DNA from 3 places in the Xanthobacter versatilis genome. Region 1 is predicted to be linked to each of the others. Evidence: riboswitches for the same ligand, from Rfam matches in the RefSeq annotation. Region 1 holds a riboswitch; each other region holds the start of a gene.
The links. A riboswitch is a leader RNA that binds a small molecule or an ion and turns the genes downstream of it on or off. The one in region 1 is predicted to bind cobalamin.

Region 1 (6,923 bases):
GCCGAACAGGCGGGACAGGTCCTCGCCCCGGCGGCGGGCAGCGGCGAGCGGGTTCTCGGCGTCGTCCTCGTCCCGCGCAGCCACGGCCCGCACGGCGGCGTCCAGAAGCGCGATCTGGGCCGGGAAAATGTCGCGGAACAGGCCGGAGATGCGGAAGGTCACGTCGATGCGCGGGCGCCCCAGCACGGCCGGGGGCATCACCTCGATGCCGGTGACGCGGCCGCTTGCCGCCTCCCACACGGGCCGGCAGCCGAGGAAAGCAAGGCCCTGGGCGATCTCCTCGCCCCCCGTGCGCAGGGAGGCGCTGCCCCACAGGTCCAGCACCAGCGCGCGGGGCCAGTCGCCCTGTTCCTGCAGCAGCAGGCGCAGGGCCTCATCCGCCGCCTTGAGTGCGAGGTCGCAGGCGGTGGGGGTGGGCAGGGTGCGCGGATCGGCGGTGTAGAGGTTGCGCCCGGTGGGCAAAACGTCCCGCCGCCCCCGCGCCGGTACCCCGGCGGGGCCGGCCGGCACGAAGCGGCCGTCGAGGGCATCGAGCAGCGCGCGGGTCTCGGCGGCGGCCGAGGCGATGCGGGCAGGGTCGGTCTCCTCCGGCGGCACATGGCCGAAGATGTGAAGGCCGTCTTTCACCGCGAGGTCTTTGAGGTCGCACAGCCAGGCATCGATGCGGCGCAGGGCCTCGTCGGGATCGGTGGCGGTGGTGACGCCGGCGGTGGCGGCAAGGCCGGTGTCGCCGGCGGTCTCCACGATGAGCTGGGCGAGGCGCTCGCGACGGCGGCGGTCGAGGCCGTCGGCTTGCGCGTATTCGTCCACCAGCCGCTCCAGCTTCTGCTCGGCCTCGGACAGGCCGGCGGCGGCCAGCGGCGGGGGCAGGTGGCCGATGGTGACGGCGGCGAGCCGCCGCTTGGCCTGCGCCGCCTCGCCGGGATTGGAGACGATGAAGGGATAGACCACCGGCAGCGCGCCCATGACCAGCTGCGGGAAGCAGCTCGGCGTCAGCGCCACCGCCTTTCCCGGAAGCCATTCCAGTGTGCCGTGGGCGCCGAGATGTATGACGGCGTGGACATCCAGACCCTCGCGTAGCCACAGGCCGAAAGCGATGAGAGCGTGGCGCGGCGGCAGGGCAGCGTCGTGATAGTCCGCGCGCCGGTCCAGCGCCGCGCCGCGATCAGGTGCGAAGGCGAGGGTGAGGGGGCCGAGGCGGGCCATGCGGAAGTGGAAGGCGCCGTCCTTCAGCTCCGCATCGGCGTCGGGCGCACCCCACGCGGCAAGCACAGCCTCGCGCGCCGCCTGCGGCAGGCGCTCAAAGGCGCGGCGATAGGCGTCGAGTGAGAGGGCCGGCGCGGGGGCGATGGCGGCGAGCAGCGCCTTGGCATCGGCGGGCGCGGCGCCAGTGGCGTAGCCGGCGTCACCCAAGGTCGCGATGAGGCGCCGAGCGCTCTCCGGCACGTCGAGGCCCACCGCATAGCCGGAGCGGCCCTCGGCGCCGGGATAGTCGGGCAGGATCAGCGCCAGCCGCCGCTCGGCGCGGGGCGTGGCGGCGAGGCGCGCGAGGCCCGCGACGCGGTCCGCCACATGGGCCACCTGGTCCGGCTCCGGTCGGTTGATGGCGGGGGCGAAGGCAAGGTCCGCATCGGCCGGGGCGAAATCCTTGAAGGAGAGCGCGCCCGCCAGTACCCGTCCGTCCAGCTCCGGCAGCACCACATGCATGGCGAGATCGGCGGCCGATAGCCCGCGCGGGCTGCCCGCCCAGGCGGCGCGGGCGGTGGTGGCGGGGGCGGCCTGGAGCACCGGCGGCCCGCCCGCCGGGAACAGTTCAGCCGCATTCCCCGCCGCAAACGCGGTGGTGGTGACGATCACCGCCGGCTTGAGCGCGGCCAGCGCATCCCGCACGGCGGCGCGCGCTTCCGGTGCCTTCAGGCTCGGCACGAACAGCGGCACGGCGGCGATGCCCCGCGCCTCAAGGGCGGCGGCTACCGCATCGATGGCGGCGGTGTCCGCCGCAAGCCACTGGGACCGGTAGAACAGGATGAGGGCGCTGGGCCGCCCATCCGCCCGCGCGGTGGCAGCGAGAGTCTGCAGCTCCGTCAGCCCCGCTCCAGGGCGATAGAAGGCGGTGGCGGGAACAGGGCGGGGCGGTGCGTTCGCGGCGGGCGTGGCGTATCCGGCCGTTCTGGCCATGCGCTCAAGCAGCGCCCCCATATTGTCCGGGCCGCCGGCACGGAAATAAGCAAGCCAGTCTGCCAGCTCCTCCGCCGGCACGGTGGAGAGGGCGGCGAGGCGCGGGTCGTCCTGGTCTTCCCCCGGCAGCAGCGCGAGGGCGATGCCGCGCGTCCGGGCGAGGGCGGACAATTGCTCGGCGCCGTAGCGCCACCAGTCGAGGCCGCCGAGCTGGCGCACCAGCACCACCTTGGCATGGCGCGCCACCTTCTCCACCCACAGGTCCACCGACATGGGATGGGTGAGGTCTTTCAGCCGGGCGAGGCGCAGGCTGGGCAGGCTGTCCCGCCGCGCCCGCCAGGCGGCGGACAGGGCCAGGAGGTCGCTGTCGGTGAAGGACAGCGCCACCATGTCGCCGGGCGGCTGGGCGAGATCGACCGGCTCGGCCAGATCCTCCAGCGTCGTCGATGTGGTGGCGAGGATGTGCATGGGGTCCGGTTCGCCTCAGCCGAGGATGGCCCGCTCCACCGCCGCGCGGTCGAAGCCCTTGAGGCCGATGACCACCAGTGCGCCGCGCCGCTCCTCGGCTGCGCCCCACGGCCGGTCGAAATGGTGCGACACGCGTGGGCCAACGCCCTGCACCAGCAGCCGCATGGGCTTGCCGGCCACCGCCGCGAAGCCCTTCACCCGCAGCACGTCCGGCGTCCCGGCGGCCGCGACCACGCGCTCCGCGAGGGCGACGGGATCGGCGATTTCAGGGAGCGGGAGCACGATGCTCTCGAACTCGTCGTGGTCGTGGTCTTCCTCGTCGTCGTGATGGGTGCGGCGGGCGTCGATCTCGTCTTCCACGCCGATGCCGAGGCCCAGCAGCACGGCGATATCCACCTTGCCGGCGGTGGCGCGCACCAGCTTCACCGCGCGGGGCAGGCTCTGCGCCACTACCCGTTCGGCGATGGCGAAGCCGGCATCGTCGAGGAGGTCGCTCTTGGAGAGGATGACGAGGTCGGCGCAGGCGATCTGGTCCTCGAACACCTCTTCCACCGGGTCGTCATGGTCGAGGCTTGAGTCTTCCGCGCGCTGGGCGGCCAGCGCCGAGAGGTCCGGCGCCACCCGCCCTTCGGCCAGCGCCGGGCCGTCCACCACCGCCACCACGCCGTCCACCGTCACCCGGCTCTTGATGGCAGGCCACTGGAACGCCTGCACCAGCGGCTTGGGCAGAGCGAGGCCGGAAGTCTCGATGAGGATGTGGTCCACGCGCGGGGTGCGCGACAGGATCTGGTCCAGTGCCGGCACGAAATCGTCGGCAACCGTGCAGCACAGGCAGCCGTTGGCCAGCTCCACGATGGTGTCCTCGGAGCAGCTCTCGATGCCGCAGCCCTTCAGGATCTCGCCGTCGATGCCCACGTCGCCGAACTCGTTGACGATCACCGCGAGGCGCTTGCCGCCGGCATTCTCCAGCACGTGGCGAATGAGCGTGGTCTTCCCCGCGCCGAGGAAGCCGGTGACGATGGTGCAGGGCACGCGGGCGAGCGAAGTCATCAAGGCTCCTTGGGAAGGGACAAAGGCGGGATGCGGGCGACCATGCCGCGCTTGAGGCTGTCGGGCCGTCCGCGCCAGGGCATGAGACCGTCGCTCGAGCATGCGAGCAGCGCCGCGCCGGCGATGAGGTCCGGGGCGGCGTCGGCGGAAAGGTCGCCGAACACATAGGTCCAGCCATCGCGGCGGACCATGGCGGCGGACAGGGACCGCTTGCAATTGGCGAGGCAGCGCACGCCCTGCACGGCGATACCGTCCGGCAGCGGGGCAGCCGCGGCGGCTTCGGCGAGGGCAGCGCCATCGACGGGGGAGGCGGCCTCGCCGCTGCTGCGGCAGGTGGTGCAGACGAAGACGGTCACGGTCGGCGCGTTGTCCGGCATGGCGGCGGGCGCGTCATGGGCGCGGGGCGTCGTTCCGGCAGGGGTCTCCGCCGTGGCATCGCCTGTAATATCGGCAGGTTCGCCGCGCTCCACCATACATATCCATGGGTGCGCGGGCCGCCCGTGCATGGCGGGCTTGAAGGGACGCAAACCGGAGCACCCCGCCCGGCGCGGACCTTGTCGAAGGCAGGTCTCCTGGCTCGCGGATCAGCGCCCCCACCGCCTTCCCGGCGCCTTGCGGCGACAGTGGCATGTGGCAGGGGCTCACCGCTTACAGTTGCGGGGGCAGCCGCGGCATGGGGAGAGACCTCCCGCACCGCATTCCCTTTTGCGCCCGTGTGGGACCACGGGACCTTCGACAGGGGCACTAAAGGCAGGGTAGGGGCGAATGTCAAATGGGGCGGCCGCGGGTGGTCGGGAGGGCGGTTTCGCGGCCCGAAACACATTGCCTCTCTTTCCAGCCCGCGTGATCGACCTGAGGCTCGCGGGCGCGGAGATACCGCACCAGCGGGGGACGCAACCGGCTCACACCTCCCCGGCGGTCTTCAGCAGGAAGGCATGGAGCGCTTCGGCGGCAAGGCCGATGTCGGCGGGGGAGGCGTATTCGCGCGGGTTGTGACTGCCGTTCTCGGATCGCACGAACAGCATGGCCATGGGCATGATACCCCGGAAGACCATGGCGTCGTGCCCGGCGCCGGAGGGCAGGCGCACCACGGGCAGTTGCAGGCCTTCCACCACCTGCGCCATGCGCTCCTTCAGGACGCCGTGGCAGGGCGCGGCCGGCACCTCATGGCCGATGTCGAGGACGGCGCGCACACCGCGCCGCGCCGCGATCTCGTCGATGGCCGCGCGGATGTCGGCCACGGCGCGCTGGCGCAACTCGTCGGAGAGGGTGCGCACGTCGAGGGAGAATTGCACCTCGCCGGGCACCACGTTCACGGCGCTGCCGGCGATAATCATGGTGCCGACCGTGGTCACCAGGGCATCCGCATCGGCGCGGCCGCGGGCTTCGACGGCGAGGATCATCTCGGCTGCGGCGGCCAGCGCGTCGTGGCGCATGGGCATGGGCAGGGTGCCGGAATGGCCGGCCTCGCCGCGCACGCGAATGTGCCCGCGCGAGGCGCCGGCGATGCCGGTGACGATGCCCAGCGGAGCGCCCGCCGCCTCCAGCACCGGCCCCTGCTCGATATGCACTTCCACATAGCCGATCATGTCCGCCGGATCGCGCCGGCATTCGGCGACACGCTCCGCCGGCGCGCCGAACGAGCGCAGCGCCTCGGCGCGGGAGATGCCCTGCTGGTCCACGTCGTCGAGGCTCTTGGGATCGAAGATGCCCGCCATGGCCTTGGATGAGGTGAGGGTGGAGAGGAAGCGCACGCCCTCTTCATCCGCGAAGGCCGCCACCTCGATGGCGAACGGCAGGCGCAGGCCCTGCGCGTTCAGCGCTTCCACCGCCGCGATGGCGGTGAGCACGCCGAGGTTCCCGTCATAGATGCCGGCGTTGCGCACCGTGTCGATGTGCGAGCCGATGAGCAGGGTCTTGGCATTGGCCCGGTCTGCCGGATAGCGCCCAACGATGGTGCCGGTGGCGTCCATGTGGACCTGGGTGAGGCCGGCCTCGCGCATCCAGTGGGATACCTGCGCCGCCGCCCGCTTGTGGGACGGGGTAAGGGAGAGGCGGGTGAGTTCGCCCGGCACGTCCGAGAAGGCGGCAAGCTCCTTCAGGCGGGCGGTGATGGCATTGCCGTCAAGGGGCGCGAGGGTGGGAACGGGGGCAGGTTGGGGCACGGGGAAGACCTTGTTCATGCGGCCTCCGGGAGCATCTGGTCCAGCCGGAGCCGGGCGATGCGCTCGATCTGTGTGATGGCCTCGTTGACCTCCTGGTCGCGATCATGGGCGAGCCGGCGCTCGAAGGCGTCGAGGATCTCGGCCTTGGTCCGGCCGCGGATGGCCATGATGAAGACGAATCCGAACTTTGCCACGTAGGCGTCATTGAGGGCGGTGAAGCGGGCCTTCTCCTCCGCCGTCAGCCGGTCGAGGCCCGCGGAGGCCTGCTCGGCGGTGGATTCGGCGGTGAGCAGCTTGGCCTCGGCCAGCTTGCCGGCAAGGTCCGGATGGGCGTGGATGACCCCCATCTGCTTCTCGATGGGCGCGGCGCGCAGCACGGCGGCAAGCGCCGCGTGGAGGCCGGCGGCGGTGTCCTCGCGGGGGGTGAGACCCTTGTCGTACGCGGCTTCCGCGATCCAGGGTGAATGCTCGAACACGCCGCCGAACCGCTCCACGAACAGGCCGCGCGGCATGAAGGTGGGCTTGTAGCCGCCGACGGGGGGGTGGGTAGCGATCCAGTGGCGGGCGATGTCCACGCGCCGGGCCACCCACACCTTCTCATGGCCAGCGATGTAATCGAGGAAGCGGGCCAGCGCCTGGGCGCGGCCGGGCCGGCCGGCGAGGCGGGGGTGGAGGCCCACCGACATCATCTTCGGCGCGGTCTCGCCCTCGGCATAGAGCAGGTCGAAGCTGTCTTTCAGATAGTCGAAGAAATCCGTGCCGGTGCCGAAGCCCGCCGCCACCGAGAAGCGCATGTCGTTGGCGTCCAGCGTATAGGGCACCACCAGTTGCGGACCCTTGGCGCTCTCGATCCAGTAGGGCAGTTCATCCGCATAGCTGTCCGCGGCATAGAGGAAGCCGCCTTCCTCCATCACCAATGGCACCGTGTGCTCGGCCGAGCGGCCCTGGTAGAAACCCAGCGGGCGGGAGCCGGTCACTTCGGTGTGGATGCGGATCGCCTCCTCGATGTGCTCGCGCTCGGCGTCGCGCGTGAAGTCCTTGTATTCGAGCCATTTGTAGCCG
Region 2 (6,923 bases), on a different contig from region 1:
GCGCCCCGGCGATCATCGCAGGGTTGACGAAGGACAAAGGCGGATTCATCTCGTTCGGGCAGGCGAGGCCGAACAGCATGCCGTTGATGGAGACCTGGACCCGGTCCGCCCCCATGCCGTTGACCGCCGGCAGGCTCGACACGCCGCCGGCGCCCCAGGCCGCACCACCTGGAATCCGGCTGATGAGCGAACCCGAATCGCTGGTCGAGAGGGTCTCGCCTTGGGCCTGCGCACCGGAGATGGTCGCGGTGTCGGCCGGGGTGAACGGACCGTCGGCTGCGCCTCCCGCCGTGGTGGATGGGGTGTCGGAGCGGACCACCACCGTGGGCAGTTCCATCGCGCTCTGTGCTCGCGCGCCGGAGGTGAAGAGCGGCGCCATGCAGAGCACGGCAAGCGAGGGCCGCACCAGCGCGCTCGTCAGATGCAGGGCGCGGCGTAGGGTGTTTCGGGATTGAATCGGCATGGGTCTGTCCGGGCTGCCGACGGCAAGACGTGCGCTGCGCCGGCTACGACGAGCCGCGCACGCGCAAGCGTCTTCCGACGTCTCGGCGAGAAAGGGATGAGTTGGTGTGATGCGCGCGGCGAGCGCGCGGCGGTCCTAGGCCCGGGCCGGCGGCGCGCGAGGCTGGAACGGGAGGGCGACAGGTTCGCCCTGAAGCGAACTGCGCAGCACCGCCTGGTAGTGCAGCTCGATGGCGATGCGGTCGATGACAGGAGTCATCACCGGCGGCGGCAGCGCCGCCACATCGGTGCGGAAGAGGCAGAGGGGACAGTGGACGATGGATTTCGGGGTGCCGCCGTCATCCGACTGCGGGTCCGAAGACGCGTCGGAATGGCAGAAAGCCGTCATGGCGCCAGCGCCGTCAAGCGAGACCGAGGCCATCAGGGCGCTGGTCAGGACGATCTGGAAGACAAGGGCATAGGCCGCCGCGAACGCAGCGATCCAGCCAATCCCCCATGCCTGTCGCCGCCGCCTGAGCATCAGATCCCTTCCCTCACGGTAAATTTACCATGGGGCTGGTCATAAGGAAACGACGGCCAGATGCGACCGATGTGCCGGCGGGCCCATCTTCCAATCATGAGGACGCGGGCCACGCCAAAAAAGAACGGCGGCACCCCAAGGGGATGCCGCCGCCTTCATACGGGAGCGAAAACGATCAGGCGGCTTCAAAAAGCCGACGCTCGAACAGCGGGCTGCCCTTCAGGCCATTGAGCGCCTTGGCCGCCGCGAGCACGGCGAGATCCACCAGCGGCTCGACGATGATGACGAGCAGATAGGCGCCGCCGAAGGACCCGATGGAAGCGGCGTTCTCGGCGGTGAAGCCCTGGCCGTAGAAGGCCCAGAACGCCACCCAGGCGACGATTCCGGCCTGATAGGTGGTGGAGAGCGCGAGTGCCTGGCGATACTTCAGGTCTACATAGGGCGTATTCGGCGCGATGACCTTGGGCGCGAGTGCCGTGAGCGCGAACAACGGCACCAGCAGGGTGGTCACGTTCATGCCGAACTGCGGCAGGTCGAAGGGCGCGAAGAACAGGCCCTGGACCAGCAGGCCGAGGGCAAGGCCGAAGGCGGCGGGCGCGGCGCCCAGAATCAGGAACAGGGTCGAGCCCAGGATGAGGTGCACCTCGGAGACGCCCACCGGATAGTGCGGCAGCACCTCGAAGAAGGAGAACACGAGGGCGGTCGCCACGGCGCTGCGCGTCAGCAAGGACACGGCGCCGCGCTCGCGCAGGGTGTTGAAGGCGAGCTTCAGCGTGTAGCCGCCGGCGCCAGCCGCCGTCACGTAGCTCAGCCAGATCTTTCCGCTATCCACAAGGCCAGGTTCGATGTGCATTGAAAGCTCCGTTGCCGTCTCACCCGACGGCGTGAGGGTGAACACATGCCCATGGTCGGTCTCCTGACTTGCGGGTCGTCGCAACCATCCGCCTTCCCAGACCCGGCCTCGAAAGGCTCAGGTCCAGTGGCATCGTGGAAGGCCACTCGCCGCTCACAGTCGCGGGGGCGGTCGGGGCTTCGGGCGGTCAGGCCCTTCCCCGTTCCCAGATCCATCGAAGCGCGTCGCCGCGCGCCGATGGAAAACCATGTGCCTTTGCAGCAGCGGACAATCGGCGGTTCCTGTCAAGCCTGATCGCCAAGAAGCGCCCGCTGCGCAGGCGCCCTCCCCGCCGAAATCAGGGGCGGATCTCGATCTCGCCCGCCAGTTCCTTCAGGGCGTCGGCCGGGCCGACGATCTCGATGCGGACGGACCAGCGGCCCGGATGAGGAAGATCCAGCGCATTCACGCGCCATGTGCCATCTCCGGGCTTGGTCGCCGGCCACCGCACCGGCCCGATTCCAGCCGCGGGATTGTCGAGGACCAGCGTCACCGCCTTGGCGTCGAGCGGGCCGAACTCCCCGGTCAGGATGACCATGGACGCGCTGACGGGACCTGAGCGGCCCGGTGCGATGGACAGATCCGCCATGGCCGCGCCGGTGTGGACATGCAGCGAGGCCGGCTCCGCTGCGATGGCAGCCAGCACGCGGGGCGGCGGCGTGAAGCGCCACACCGCCGCGACCGCGAAAATCGCGAACATGAGGACAATCTCGGCGCAGATGGAGCGGCGCAGATGCGCGATCGCCGTCGCCTCTCCCCGCTCCGCCGGCGCCGTCAGCCTGACACGGTTGACGGCCGCCAGGGCAAACAGCGGCATGAGCAGAGCCACCTTCGCCAGCAGCACCGCGCCATAGTCGGTCGTCCAGAGCGCCGTGAGGCTCCCCAACTGGATGACCGCCAGCAGCAGGCCCGCCGCAGCCAGGGACAGCACCGCAAACGGCGCAAGCACCGAGAAGCGACGCAGGACCGCTGCCGCCTCGGGCGATCGCGACGCGAATGCCCTGCCCAGCGGAATGAGGCCGCCGGCCCAGACCGCGATCCCCACGGCGTGCAGGAACACCGCCGGCCGGGTCACTTCTTGCGGGTGCGCCGCGCTGGCATGGCCGCTGGCGGCGAGGGCGCATCCCGCCAGCAGCAGTGCCGCCAGCGACAGGAGCTTGCCCGCGATGCCCTTCAGCCCGAAAGCACCCAGCCCCGTGACAAGAGCCGCCACCGCGATCTGCGCGCTCACACCGTAGCTGGTTGAGAAGCCGGTCCGCCACACCACCGGCTCGGGCAGGTTTCCCAGCGTCGCGCCGAGGCCATCGAGCCCCAGCAGCCCGACGGACAGCGGCGCGGCCACAAGACCGGCCAGGATCACGCCTGCGCCGAGGCGGGTCGCTGACCGGGAGCGTCCGCCGACCCAGTTGGCGAAGAAGGCCCCGCCAACGCCCACGAACAGTCCGGCATAGAGGGCAAGCCTCGCGACCCAGGCGGCGATGCGCACCGGCCAGTCGATGACCTCAACGGCGGCGGCGGAGACGCCGGGGCTGGGCGCTCCGATGGAGAAGGCCACCGCGCCGCCGATCGGATGACCGTCCTGCGAAACCACGCGCCATATGAGCACGTGCGTTCCGTTCGGCAGGCCCGCCGGCGCCTCCACATCCAGCGTCGCACCGCGTTGCACGAAGCGGTCGAGGGTGACGGCGGTGCCATCCGGCCCGGCGAGCCGCAGCACCAGCGGGGAGATGGGCTCGCTGAAGGTGAGCGCGAATGTCCGGGGCGCGTTGGCCACCATGGCGCCGTCGGCAGGCGAGGCATGGACCAGCGAGGCATGGGCCAGGGCGTCGCCGGCAAAAAGCAGCGCGCCGGCCATGACCAGCACGGCCTGCAGGATTGCCCGCGCGCCCGCCGGGATGCCGGCCCTCCCGCAAGCGGCCGGGGTGGCCACGGTGCGGGTGCCGGACGTCAACGGCAGGAAGCGCGTGGCTGCCACGATGGCGGCAACCACGCCCGTCAGCCCCGCTCGCCCGCTGCAAGAGGGGCGCATGCGGATGAACTACTTGGCCGAATGCGAATGGTCGTGGCCGCTGCCCTCGGCGGCGATGGCGTCCACATTGAATTTCACCGCGACGGTGCCGGCCTTCTCGAAGGTCAGGGTGCCGTCCACCACCGCCCCCTGCTTCAACGGCTGCTTCAAGCCGAAAAACATGATGTGGTAGGAGCCGGGCTTCAGCACCACGCTGCCGCCGGCAGGGATGGCGAGGCCGTCCGGCAGGGGGCGCATGGTCATGACCCCATCCTTCACGGCCATCTCGTGGATCTCGACCCGCTCGGCCACATCGGAGGCCGCCGACACCAGGCGATCCGGCGCGGAGCCGGTGTTCTTCAAGGTCAGATAGCCGGCGCCCACCGTGGCGCCACCCGGCGTCGCCCGGGACCACGGGTGGTCGATCTCGATGGCGCCGGCCTTGAATTCGTGCGCCAGCAGCGTCTGGACTGAAAGCACCAGGACGAAGGCGGCGAAGACAAAGGCCGCAAGGACTTCTTCCGCGAAGGGACGATAGGGTGCGCGGGTACCGGCGCTGCCCTTAAGAAGGCGCGTGAGGCTGGACATGGCAAAGCTCCATTGACGAGGGCGCATCCCGGGACCGGGAGCGGAAAACCGACGGGTAACAGACGAAAACCCTGCCTTCGCAGGGCGTTCAGACCGTGCCGGGGGGAGCTCTGGGAAGACCGGGCGAAGACCCGCGCACCGAGCGCCGGGCCTCACGGGACAAGGGGTAGGCCGCGTCGGCCACCACCATCACCGGGTGCCGAACGAGGCTCCATTCGGCCGGCGGCGGGGCAGCGCCCGGGCCGAGCATGGAGCAGCCGAGCACGCAGCAAGACAGGCTATTGTGGGACGGGGGAGCGCCGTCGTCCGCCGGCGCCGTTCCGCCGTGGGCGGACGGACCGCACATGGCCGTGGCGACAGGATCGAGGCCGAACGACGCCGCATGGACACCGCCCGCGATCCCCGTGACCAGCACCTGCAGGACGAGCAGATAGGCCGCAGCGACTGCGGTCCAGGCTCTCCAGGCAGGTTGAGGGTTGGTCACGAAGCCATGGCCTTTATCGATTAACGCGGCGCTTCATGCTGCCGCCCATGCTGCACTTGTAGATGACGCAGGGCGCATCTTGCGATGCGTCCAGCGGCCACACAAGATGCCTGCGGTCCGCGAGGATCGGCTCGATTAAACACAACCTTATTGCGTCGATTAGATCAATGGCGCCCGCGTTCAAGGCCGGCCCCATCGTGGTCGACCATACCTGGTCCCCCGCCATGCCCGGCGGCTCATCCGTCACGGCCGGCGACCTGACGCACAGGAACCAGTTCCAGGTGGAGAGTATCGGCGCCTCCGAAAGCGGGCATCCCCACAAGAGCCATTGAGTCTGAAGGCGAACCCCGGAGGACCGGGGTCCGGGACCAACCGTCGCGAACGATCGAGAGAAGGCGCAGCCGAACGCATTCCAGATATGCACGCATACAATATTGTTATTGTATGCGTGACACGGTATCGTCGGTCCAACCTCATGGACGAAACGAGCCTTGTCATGTCAGCCGAGCACTGGCCCTCGCTCTCTCCGCTTCAGACCGGCCTGCATGGCCGCTGCCCCCGCTGCGGCCAAGGGCATCTGTTCAACGGCTTCCTCACCCTGCGCCCCTCCTGCGAGGCGTGCGGGCTGGATTATGGCTTTGCCGACCCGGCGGACGGCCCGGCGTTTTTCGTGATGATGTTCGTCTGCATCCCGGCGGTGATCTTCGGCTTGTGGCTGGAGATGGCCTATGAGCCGCCCATGTGGGTGCATTTCGTGACCACCCTGCCGCTCATCCTTCTGAGCTGCATCCCGCCCCTGCGCCCGCTGAAGGGGTGGCTGGTAGCCTCGCAATTCTTCTACAAGGCGGAGGAAGGCCAGCGCGTGACCGTCAAGGACGAAGTCGCCGCGCCCCGGCCGCTGCCCTGATCCCGGCGCCTCAGACCACCCCGTCCTGATAGCGCGCGTGCAGGGTGCTCATGATGGCGGCGAGCTTCTCCAGCGCCGCCTTGAGCCTTGCCCGGTCCGGAACACCGCCGATGGAGATGCGCACCGCATCCGGCGGGCGAGGCTCGACGCTGAAGGCGTCCGATGCCGTAACCCCCAGCCCCTCGCGCCGCGCCGTCTCCACCAGGCGGTAGCGGTCCCAATGCGCCGGCAGGGGTTGCCACAGGTGCAGCCCGTTGCGGTGCGACCGGGCCGATGGAAACAGGTGCCGGGCCATCTCCTGTCGGGCGGCGGCCTCCTCGCGCACACCCTTGAGCAACTGAGCGGCCTCGCCGCTGCGGATCCAGTCCGTCGCCAGCGCCGTCATGAGCGGCGCCGGCATCAGCACATGGGCCCGCAGGGCGCTCACCAACCCATCCGGCGGGGTGCCGTCCGGCACCACCACGAAGGCTGTGCGCAGGCCGGGCGTGAGCACCTTCGACAAGGTGGAGACATAATAGGTGCGCTCGGGCGCCAGGGTGGCGATGGGCGGCGGCGCGTCGGGCGCCAGCAGGGCGTAGGGGTCGTCCTCGATGAGGATGAGATCGAGCGCCGCCGCCACGCGGGCAAGCGCAGACCGCCGCGCCGGGGAAAGCGTCACGGCGGTGGGATTCTGGATGGTGGGGGTGAGGCAGAACACCCGCGCCCCATGGTTCCGCGCCGCCTGTTCGAGACCCTCCGGCAGCGGCCCGTCCGCGTCCGCGGGCACGGCAACGGGGCGCACCTGCCAGTGTCGCGCCGCCGCCAGCAGGCCGGGATAGGCTAGCGGCTCGGCGAGGATGACGCCCTCCCGCCCGACCAGGCTCCCGACAAGGGCGGACAGCGCCGACTGGGCGCCGGGGGCCACCACCAGCCGCTGCGGATCCACCGCGCCCAGCAGCGGTTCGAGCCACGCGGCGGCGGCCATCCGGTCCGCCAGGGAGCCCGCGCCCACGTGATAGCTCATGAGCAGATTGGAATCGGCGCGCGCCAGCACCGAGCTGATCCCCCGCTGCATGAGGTCCG
Region 3 (6,923 bases), on a different contig from region 1:
GCCCTGAGGCATAGGCCCCGGTATCGATGTTAATTCGGTTGGGCAATACCTCCGGCACCTTGGTCGGAGTGTGGCCGTGCACGACGCAATGGCCCAGCCAGTCGGGACAATCGAGGAATTCGCGCCGGATCCACATCATGTCCTCGCGGCTCTGCTCCTCCAGCGGGACGCCGGGGCGCAATCCCGCGTGGACGAACAGATAGTCGCCGCAGACGAAATGGCTGGACAGTCGCTTCAGAAACGCCAGATGCGCCGATGACACGGCTGCGCGCCACAGGCTCCAGAGCGTATTCTCGTCCAGGTTGCGCCGGTGACCCACATAGGAGAAGACCGTCTCCAGCCCGCCCATCTTCAGCCAGCGCGCAAACGTCTCCCGCGACAGGAGGGCGTCGATCATCACCGCCTCGTGGTTGCCGCTGATGCACACCGCCTTGCGGCTGGCCTGACGTTCGATCAACGCATCGATGACCGCCGCCGACTGCGGGCCGCGGTCCACATAGTCGCCGAGATAGACCTCGATGCAATCGACGCCCGGATGCACGAGCATGTCCTCGTCGATCGCCGCCTGCAGCCGCTTGAGCAGATCGAGGTGACCGTGGATGTCCCCGACGGCATAGACCCGCTTGTTCGGCGGAAGGCGCGGCACCGGCGGGGCGAACGCGGCTTCAGCCAAAGGATTGGGGCGGAGCTTCAGCATTGCCATGGTCGGGGCTTGACCTTTGCCACTGCGGCACCCCCGTGGGGCACGATCAGGCTAAAAGTCTATCACACGCCCGCCCGCACTGCGAAGAGCCTTTGTTGCAATGCGGTAACGACGTAAAGCAAAACAGCAATCACCTAGGGGCAGCGTTCCCGGTGGGGCACAGGCGGCAGAGGGACGCAAGGGGAATATCTCGACCGGAGCGGGGAGTCCGGCTCTAAGGTCGGGCTAAGGCGCTTTCGCGCGAAGGGGATACCGGCTCGCGTGGAGAACGCGCGTCAAAACGCTCCACACCAAGCACTTGAAACAGCAGGCGCTTGCGGCGTTGGCGCAAGACAGGCACAGGGCACCGTGGCTGCGGGAGGGGCGTGATGGCATTCGATCTGACGGCGCTGGCCGTCCTCCTGGAAGCCCTGCTCGGCTATCCGGCGGGCTTGGTGCGCCGCATTGGCCATCCGGTGATCTGGATCGGCCGGCTGATCGTCCTGCTGGACCATGGCCTCAACCGTCCCGGCTTGACCGCCACGACGCGCAAGGGCCTGGGCGTGGTGGCGGTGGGAGTGATCCTTGTCGCGGCCGCCGTTCCCGCCGCGCTTCTTGAAGCCCTGCTGCGTCCCCTGCCCTTCGGCCTGCTGGTGCTGGGCCTGATCGGCTCGACGCTCATCGCCCAGCGCTCGCTGCACTGGCATGTGGCACGGGTGGCCGAGGCGCTGGAAGGCGGCAGTCTGGAGGCGGCACGAACTGCCGTGAGCCACATCGTCGGGCGCGACCCGCAGACCTTGGATGAGGCCGGCGTCGCCCGCGCCGCCATCGAGAGCCTCGCCGAGAATTTCTCCGACGGCGTGGTGGCTCCCACACTGTGGATGTGTGTGGGCGGGCTGGCCGGTGGCGCCGCCTACAAGGCGCTCAACACCGCCGACAGCATGATCGGCCATCTCACCGAGCGCCACGCCGCCTTCGGCTGGGCCGCCGCCCGCACCGACGATTATGTGAACCTGCCCGCCTCGCGCCTCGCCGGCATGCTGCTGATTGCAGCCGCCGCCCTCACCCCCGGCGCCGATGCCCGCGCCGCCCACCGCGCCATGCTGCGCGACGCGCCGCGCCACCGCTCGCCCAATGCCGGCTGGTCGGAGGCGGCCATGGCCGGCGCGCTGGGGCTGAAGCTGAACGGCCCCAAGGTCTATGCCGGCGTCTTCACCGAGGACGCCTACATGGGCGACGGGCGACGGGAGGCAACGGCGAAGGACGTGCGCGCGGCGCTGCGACTCTATCGGCGGGCCGATGCGCTGATGGTGCTGCTGGTGCTCGCGGGCGCGGCGGCCCCCTTCATCTGGCGAGGCTGAACAGCAGGTCGAGGTCGAGATGGGCGGCGAGGTGCGCGGCGAGGCGATCCAGCGTCTCGTCCACCCCCTGCTCATAGGCCGCCTGCGACGGGGCCCCGCCGAGCGCACGGAGCAGCCCGCTGCGGAAGGCATCGGAGGCGAACAGGCCGTGCACATAGGTGCCGCTGACCCGACCGGAAGCGGATCGGGCGCCGTCCTGCCGCCCATCGGAGAGCACGGCGAAGGGCGTTTCCGCATCCGCGCCGGCGGTGACGCCCATGTGCATCTCGTAGCCGGAGAACGGCGCGGCGACGGCAGGATCCAGCGCCACGCCTTCCACCTCCACCAGTCGCTTTTCCGGCGACAGCACGGTGTGGACCTTGAGCAGGCCGAGGCCCCGGGCGATCTTCGATTCGCCCTCGATACCGTCGGGATCGGCGATGGTCTCGCCCAGCATCTGGTAGCCGCCGCACAGGCCCATCACATGGCCGCCACGCCGGGCAAAGGCGAGGATGTCGTGGTGAAGCCCCTCGGCCTTGAGCGCTGCAAGGTCCGCAATGGTGGCCTTCGAGCCGATAAGCAGCACCAGGTCCGTATCCACCGGCAGCGTCTCATGAGGGCGGATGCGGCGGACCTCCACGGAGGGCTCGGCGTCCAGCGGGTTGAGATCGTCGAAATTGGAGACGTGGGGCAGGATGGGCACGCAGATCCTGGTCCGAGCCCTCGGCTTGGGAGCGGGCGGGGCAGACAGCGCCAGTGCGTCCTCCGCCGGCAGGCGGATGGCTTCGGAGAAATGCGGCACCAGCCCCAGCGCCGCCCAGCCGGTCTGGCGGGCGATCAGCTCCATGCCGGTGGCAAACAGGCTCGGGTCGCCCCGGAAGCGGTTGACGACGAAGCCCTTGATGAGCGCGGCATCGGCGGCATCGATCACCGCCTTCGTCCCCACCAGCGACGCGATCACGCCGCCCCGGTCGATATCGCCGATGACCACCACCGGCACGTCCGCCGCGCGGGCAAAGCCCATGTTGGCGATGTCGCCGGTGCGCAAATTGACCTCGGAGGCGCTGCCCGCCCCTTCCACTAGCACCAGGTCGGCCTCGGCCTTCAGGCGGTCGAAGCTGTCCAGCACGAAGGGCAGCAGCGACGGCTTCATGCCCTGGTAGGCCGCCGCCTTGGCGGTGCCGTGGACGCGGCCCTGCACCACCACCTGCGCGCCGGTTTCGCCCTGCGGCTTCAGTAGCACCGGGTTCATATGGACGCTGAGGGGCACCCGCGCCGCCCGCGCCTGCAGCGCCTGCGCCCGGCCGATCTCGCCGCCGTCAGCCGTGACGGCGGCATTGTTGGACATGTTCTGTGGCTTGAACGGGCGCACCTTCAGCCCGCGCAGGGTGAAGGCACGCGCAAGGCCGGCGACGAGGAGCGACTTGCCCACGTCCGACCCGGTGCCCTGGAACATCAGCGCGCGTGCCATCCGATCAGAACTCGATCCCGGCCTGGGCCTTCACGCCGGCCGCAAAATGGTGCTTCACCAGCCCCATCTCGGTGACGAGATCGGCGGCCGCGACCAGCTCCGGCTTGGCATTGCGACCGGTCACCACCACGTGCAGGCCGGGGCGGCGGGCGGCAAGGGTGGACACCACCTCGCCAAGATCGAGATAGTCGTAGCGCAGGGCGATGTTCAGCTCGTCGAGAACGAGGAGGTTGATGGTCTCGTCCGCCATCAGCTCGCGGACCTTGGCGAAGGCGCGGGCGGCGGCGGCGCGGTCACGGGCGAGGTCCTGCGTCTCCCAGGTGAAGCCCTCGCCCATGGTGTGCCAGACCACCCGATCGCCGAACCCGGCGAAGGCCTCCTGCTCGCCGGTCTGCCACGCGCCCTTGATGAACTGCACCACGCCCACCCGCCCACCGCGCCCGAGCATGCGCAGGGCGAGGCCGAAGGCGGCCGTGCTCTTGCCCTTGCCGGGGCCGGTATGGACGATGAGCAGGCCCTTCTCGATGGTCTTTTCCGCCACCTCCTTGTCCTGCACCGCCTTGCGCTTCTCCATCTTGGCGCGATGGCGGGCGGCCTCGGCGTCATCGACGGCGGGGGGAGGAACGGGCTCGCTCACGGCGTCACATCCTTCACGATCAGGGGCAGGCCGGCCACCACCAGCACCACCTGCCGCGCCTGCGCGGCGAGGCGCTGGTTGAGGAGGCCGGCGGCGTCGCGGAACCGCCGGGCCAGCGCGTTGTCCGGCACGATGCCGAAGCCCACCTCGTTGGCGACGCAGACGGTGAGGCCGGGGCGCGCCGCGAGGGCGCTCTCCAGGGCCGCGCCCTCGGCGTCGAGGTCGTGCTCGGCGAGCAGGTGGTTGGTGAGCCAGAGCGTCAGGCAGTCCACCAGCACCGGCTGCTCGGGCGGCAGCGCCTTGAGGGTGCCTGCGAGGTCGAGCGGCGCCTCATGGGTCTGCCATCCCTCCCCGCGCCGGGAGCGATGCAGGGCGATGCGCGCCTCCATCTCGCCGTCGCGGGCCTCGGCGGTGGCGATATAGGCCCAGGGCGCCGGCTGGCGCCGGACCTCGCCTTCAGCGAAGCGGCTCTTGCCGGAGCGCGCGCCACCGAGGACCAGGACGAGGCCGCCGCTCAAGCGGCAGACCGGGTGAAACGCTGCCGCAGCAGCCCTGCCAGCGCGCCAAGCACCGCCCAGAATACGAAGCTCGTGACCACCACCGCTACCACGAAACCGTGGGCGAGGCCGGCGGGCACCGGGCTGTCGTGGCTGTCGGGCTGCGGCGCGCCGATGAGATGCGGCAGCACGATCAGCCCCACGGCCAGCACCGCCAGCGGCAACGACCTTTTGTAGACCAGCAGGGCGATACCTGCGGCGGTGGCCACCGCCGTGCCGATCCACCATGCCTGACGGGCAAACAGATCCGCCGCCGGCATGGCGGGCAGCTCGGGCGGCAGGCTCAGGCTGGGGGCCAGGGTGACCGCGGCGAAGGCGGCGACGCCCCAGGCGAGCCCGTCGCGCCAGCCGGCAAGGCCGCCGGCCACCTCGGAGACCGCCAGCAGCAGCAGAGCGAAGCCCGCCGCGCCTACCACATTGGCGAGGGCGGTGTAGAGCAGGCGCTCGGCGCCGTCGGACGGTGCCCAGGCATCTGCATGATCATGCGGCGCGGCGACAGACTGGCCGGCGGTACCATGATCGTGCGAGCCATGATCATGGGAGGCAGGCGCAGGCGCCGCCTCCTCATAGGCCTCGGCCTTCAGGATGAGAGGGGTGGTCGCCGCGTGCTGCAGCCCGGTCATCAGGAGACCGGCCAATAGCCCGCTAAGCGCCGCCGCGAAGACGAGGGCGCGAAAGATCGCCATGGCTGAAAGCTCCCCTCAGTGGCAGGGGAAGCCGGTGGAATGGCGGTAATCGTGCGCCGCATTGTGCAGCACCGGAATACCGGAGAAGCCGACGCCGCCGACAATGAACAGGCCGAGCAAACCCGCAAGGGTGATCTGGACCGCGCGGGACGCGAGGCCGGATTCGGTGGCGGCTGTATTGGGCGACTGGGTCTGGGTGGTCATCATCCGTCCTTTCAGCCCTCCCTCCGAGGGCGCATGGCGATGCCCTCAACGGGCAGGATGTCGCCGGCAGGTCTCCTGGCTCGCGGGTCATTGCGAAGCCTGCGCCTTCCCGGATTGCTCCAGTGGCATGTTGCAGGCCCGCTCACCGCCGACAGTTGCGGGGGCAGCCGCGGCTTAGGGAGAAACCTCCCGCACCGCATTCCCTCTTGGTCCGCCCGAAAGCGAACACCGACGACGGGACGACTATAGGGTTATCGCGCCCCACCGCAACTGCGGCTTGGCGGACATGCCCATGGGGCTGACCCATCCCCGGGCAAAAACTGCACGGCGGTCGGGGCGATCCCCGAGGCGGACCCCGGTCGTCGCCCGGCGTCAGCCTTTCCAATGGGGGAATACGGATCGGCGGATTGCCCCAAAGAGGTGTCGAAGCACCTCTTAAAGCGATGCATCAAGACTTTAGCAATCGCAGACAAATAATTGAAATAAATGAATAATTCAAAATCACTTCATGTAGCGGATCCGGCAGGCGTCTGCATGCCACGCCCTGTCCCCTACCCTTTCGCCTTCGCCACCAGCGCTGACGTGGAGCGCCCCTCCACCAGCGGGATCAGGGCGACCCGCCCGCCGCGCGCCTTCACCACGTCGCCGCCCACCACCTGGTCCTCGCGGTAATCGGCGCCCTTCACCAGCACGTCCGGACCGAGCGCGGTGATGATCTCCAGCGGGGTGTCCTCCTCGAACAGCACCACCAGGTCGACGCAGCGCAGCGCACCGATGACGCGGGCGCGCGCAGCCTCGTCCTGCACCGGACGGGTCGGCCCCTTCAGGCGCTGCACCGAGGCATCGGTGTTCAGCGCCACCACCAGCCGGTCGCCCTCCCGCGCCGCCGCCTCCAGGATGGCGACGTGGCCGGGATGGACCAGATCAAAGCAGCCATTGGTGAAGACCACGCGGGCGCCTGCCGCCTGCCAGCCGGCGATGACGGCGGCGGCCCGGGCACGGTCCACCAGCGCGCCGGGGGCCGCGCCCTCGGGCACGCTGGCGTCGAGGGCCGCGTTGAGTTCCGCCCGCGTCACCACTGCGGTGCCGATTTTGCCCACCGCGACCGCGGCGGCGGCATTGGCGAAATGCACGCTGGTCTCCAGCGTGTGCCCGGAGGCGAGGGAGACGGCCAGTGCCGCCAGCGCCGTATCGCCGGCACCCGACACGTCGAACACCTCGCGGGCCTGGGCCGGCACATGCAGCACCTGCCCGTTGCGGCGCCACAGCGTCATGCCCTTCTCGGCGCGGGTCACCAGCACGTCGCCGCCGAACTGGCCGGACGCAGCCTCGGCCGCCAGGGCCGC

Region 2: it holds a riboswitch for cobalamin, as region 1 does, so the genes downstream of both, V5F66_RS15465 (energy-coupling factor ABC transporter permease) here and V5F66_RS09365 (DUF1636 family protein) in region 1, are expected to answer to the same signal.
Region 3: it holds a riboswitch for cobalamin, as region 1 does, so the genes downstream of both, V5F66_RS14155 (CbtB domain-containing protein) here and V5F66_RS09365 (DUF1636 family protein) in region 1, are expected to answer to the same signal.

Annotation. Positions count from the first base shown of each region.
Region 1 is NZ_JBAFVB010000003.1:397,110-404,032, forward strand. It holds gene cobN (cobaltochelatase subunit CobN) at 1-2,646, opposite strand, end outside; gene cobW (cobalamin biosynthesis protein CobW) at 2,662-3,699, opposite strand; gene V5F66_RS09365 (DUF1636 family protein) at 3,696-4,166, opposite strand; cobalamin riboswitch at 4,242-4,445, opposite strand; gene V5F66_RS09370 (allantoate amidohydrolase) at 4,599-5,879, opposite strand; gene puuE (allantoinase PuuE) at 5,876-6,923, opposite strand, start outside.
Region 2 is NZ_JBAFVB010000007.1:230,005-236,927, reverse strand. It holds gene V5F66_RS15475 (TonB-dependent receptor) at 1-463, opposite strand, end outside; gene V5F66_RS15470 (DUF2946 domain-containing protein) at 599-982, opposite strand; gene V5F66_RS15465 (energy-coupling factor ABC transporter permease) at 1,158-1,835, opposite strand; cobalamin riboswitch at 1,872-2,100, opposite strand; gene V5F66_RS15460 (copper resistance CopC/CopD family protein) at 2,173-3,864, opposite strand; gene V5F66_RS15455 (copper chaperone PCu(A)C) at 3,913-4,470, opposite strand; gene V5F66_RS15450 (DUF2946 family protein) at 4,559-4,954, opposite strand; gene V5F66_RS15445 (hypothetical protein) at 5,122-5,286, shown strand; gene V5F66_RS15440 (DUF983 domain-containing protein) at 5,451-5,861, shown strand; gene V5F66_RS15435 (aminotransferase-like domain-containing protein) at 5,872-6,923, opposite strand, start outside.
Region 3 is NZ_JBAFVB010000006.1:257,441-264,363, forward strand. It holds gene V5F66_RS14125 (metallophosphoesterase) at 1-703, opposite strand, end outside; gene cbiB (adenosylcobinamide-phosphate synthase CbiB) at 1,072-2,043, shown strand; gene V5F66_RS14135 (cobyric acid synthase) at 2,027-3,493, opposite strand; gene cobO (cob(I)yrinic acid a,c-diamide adenosyltransferase) at 3,498-4,130, opposite strand; gene cobU (bifunctional adenosylcobinamide kinase/adenosylcobinamide-phosphate guanylyltransferase) at 4,127-4,648, opposite strand; gene V5F66_RS14150 (CbtA family protein) at 4,645-5,373, opposite strand; gene V5F66_RS14155 (CbtB domain-containing protein) at 5,389-5,580, opposite strand; cobalamin riboswitch at 5,626-5,825, opposite strand; gene rfaE1 (D-glycero-beta-D-manno-heptose-7-phosphate kinase) at 6,129-6,923, opposite strand, start outside.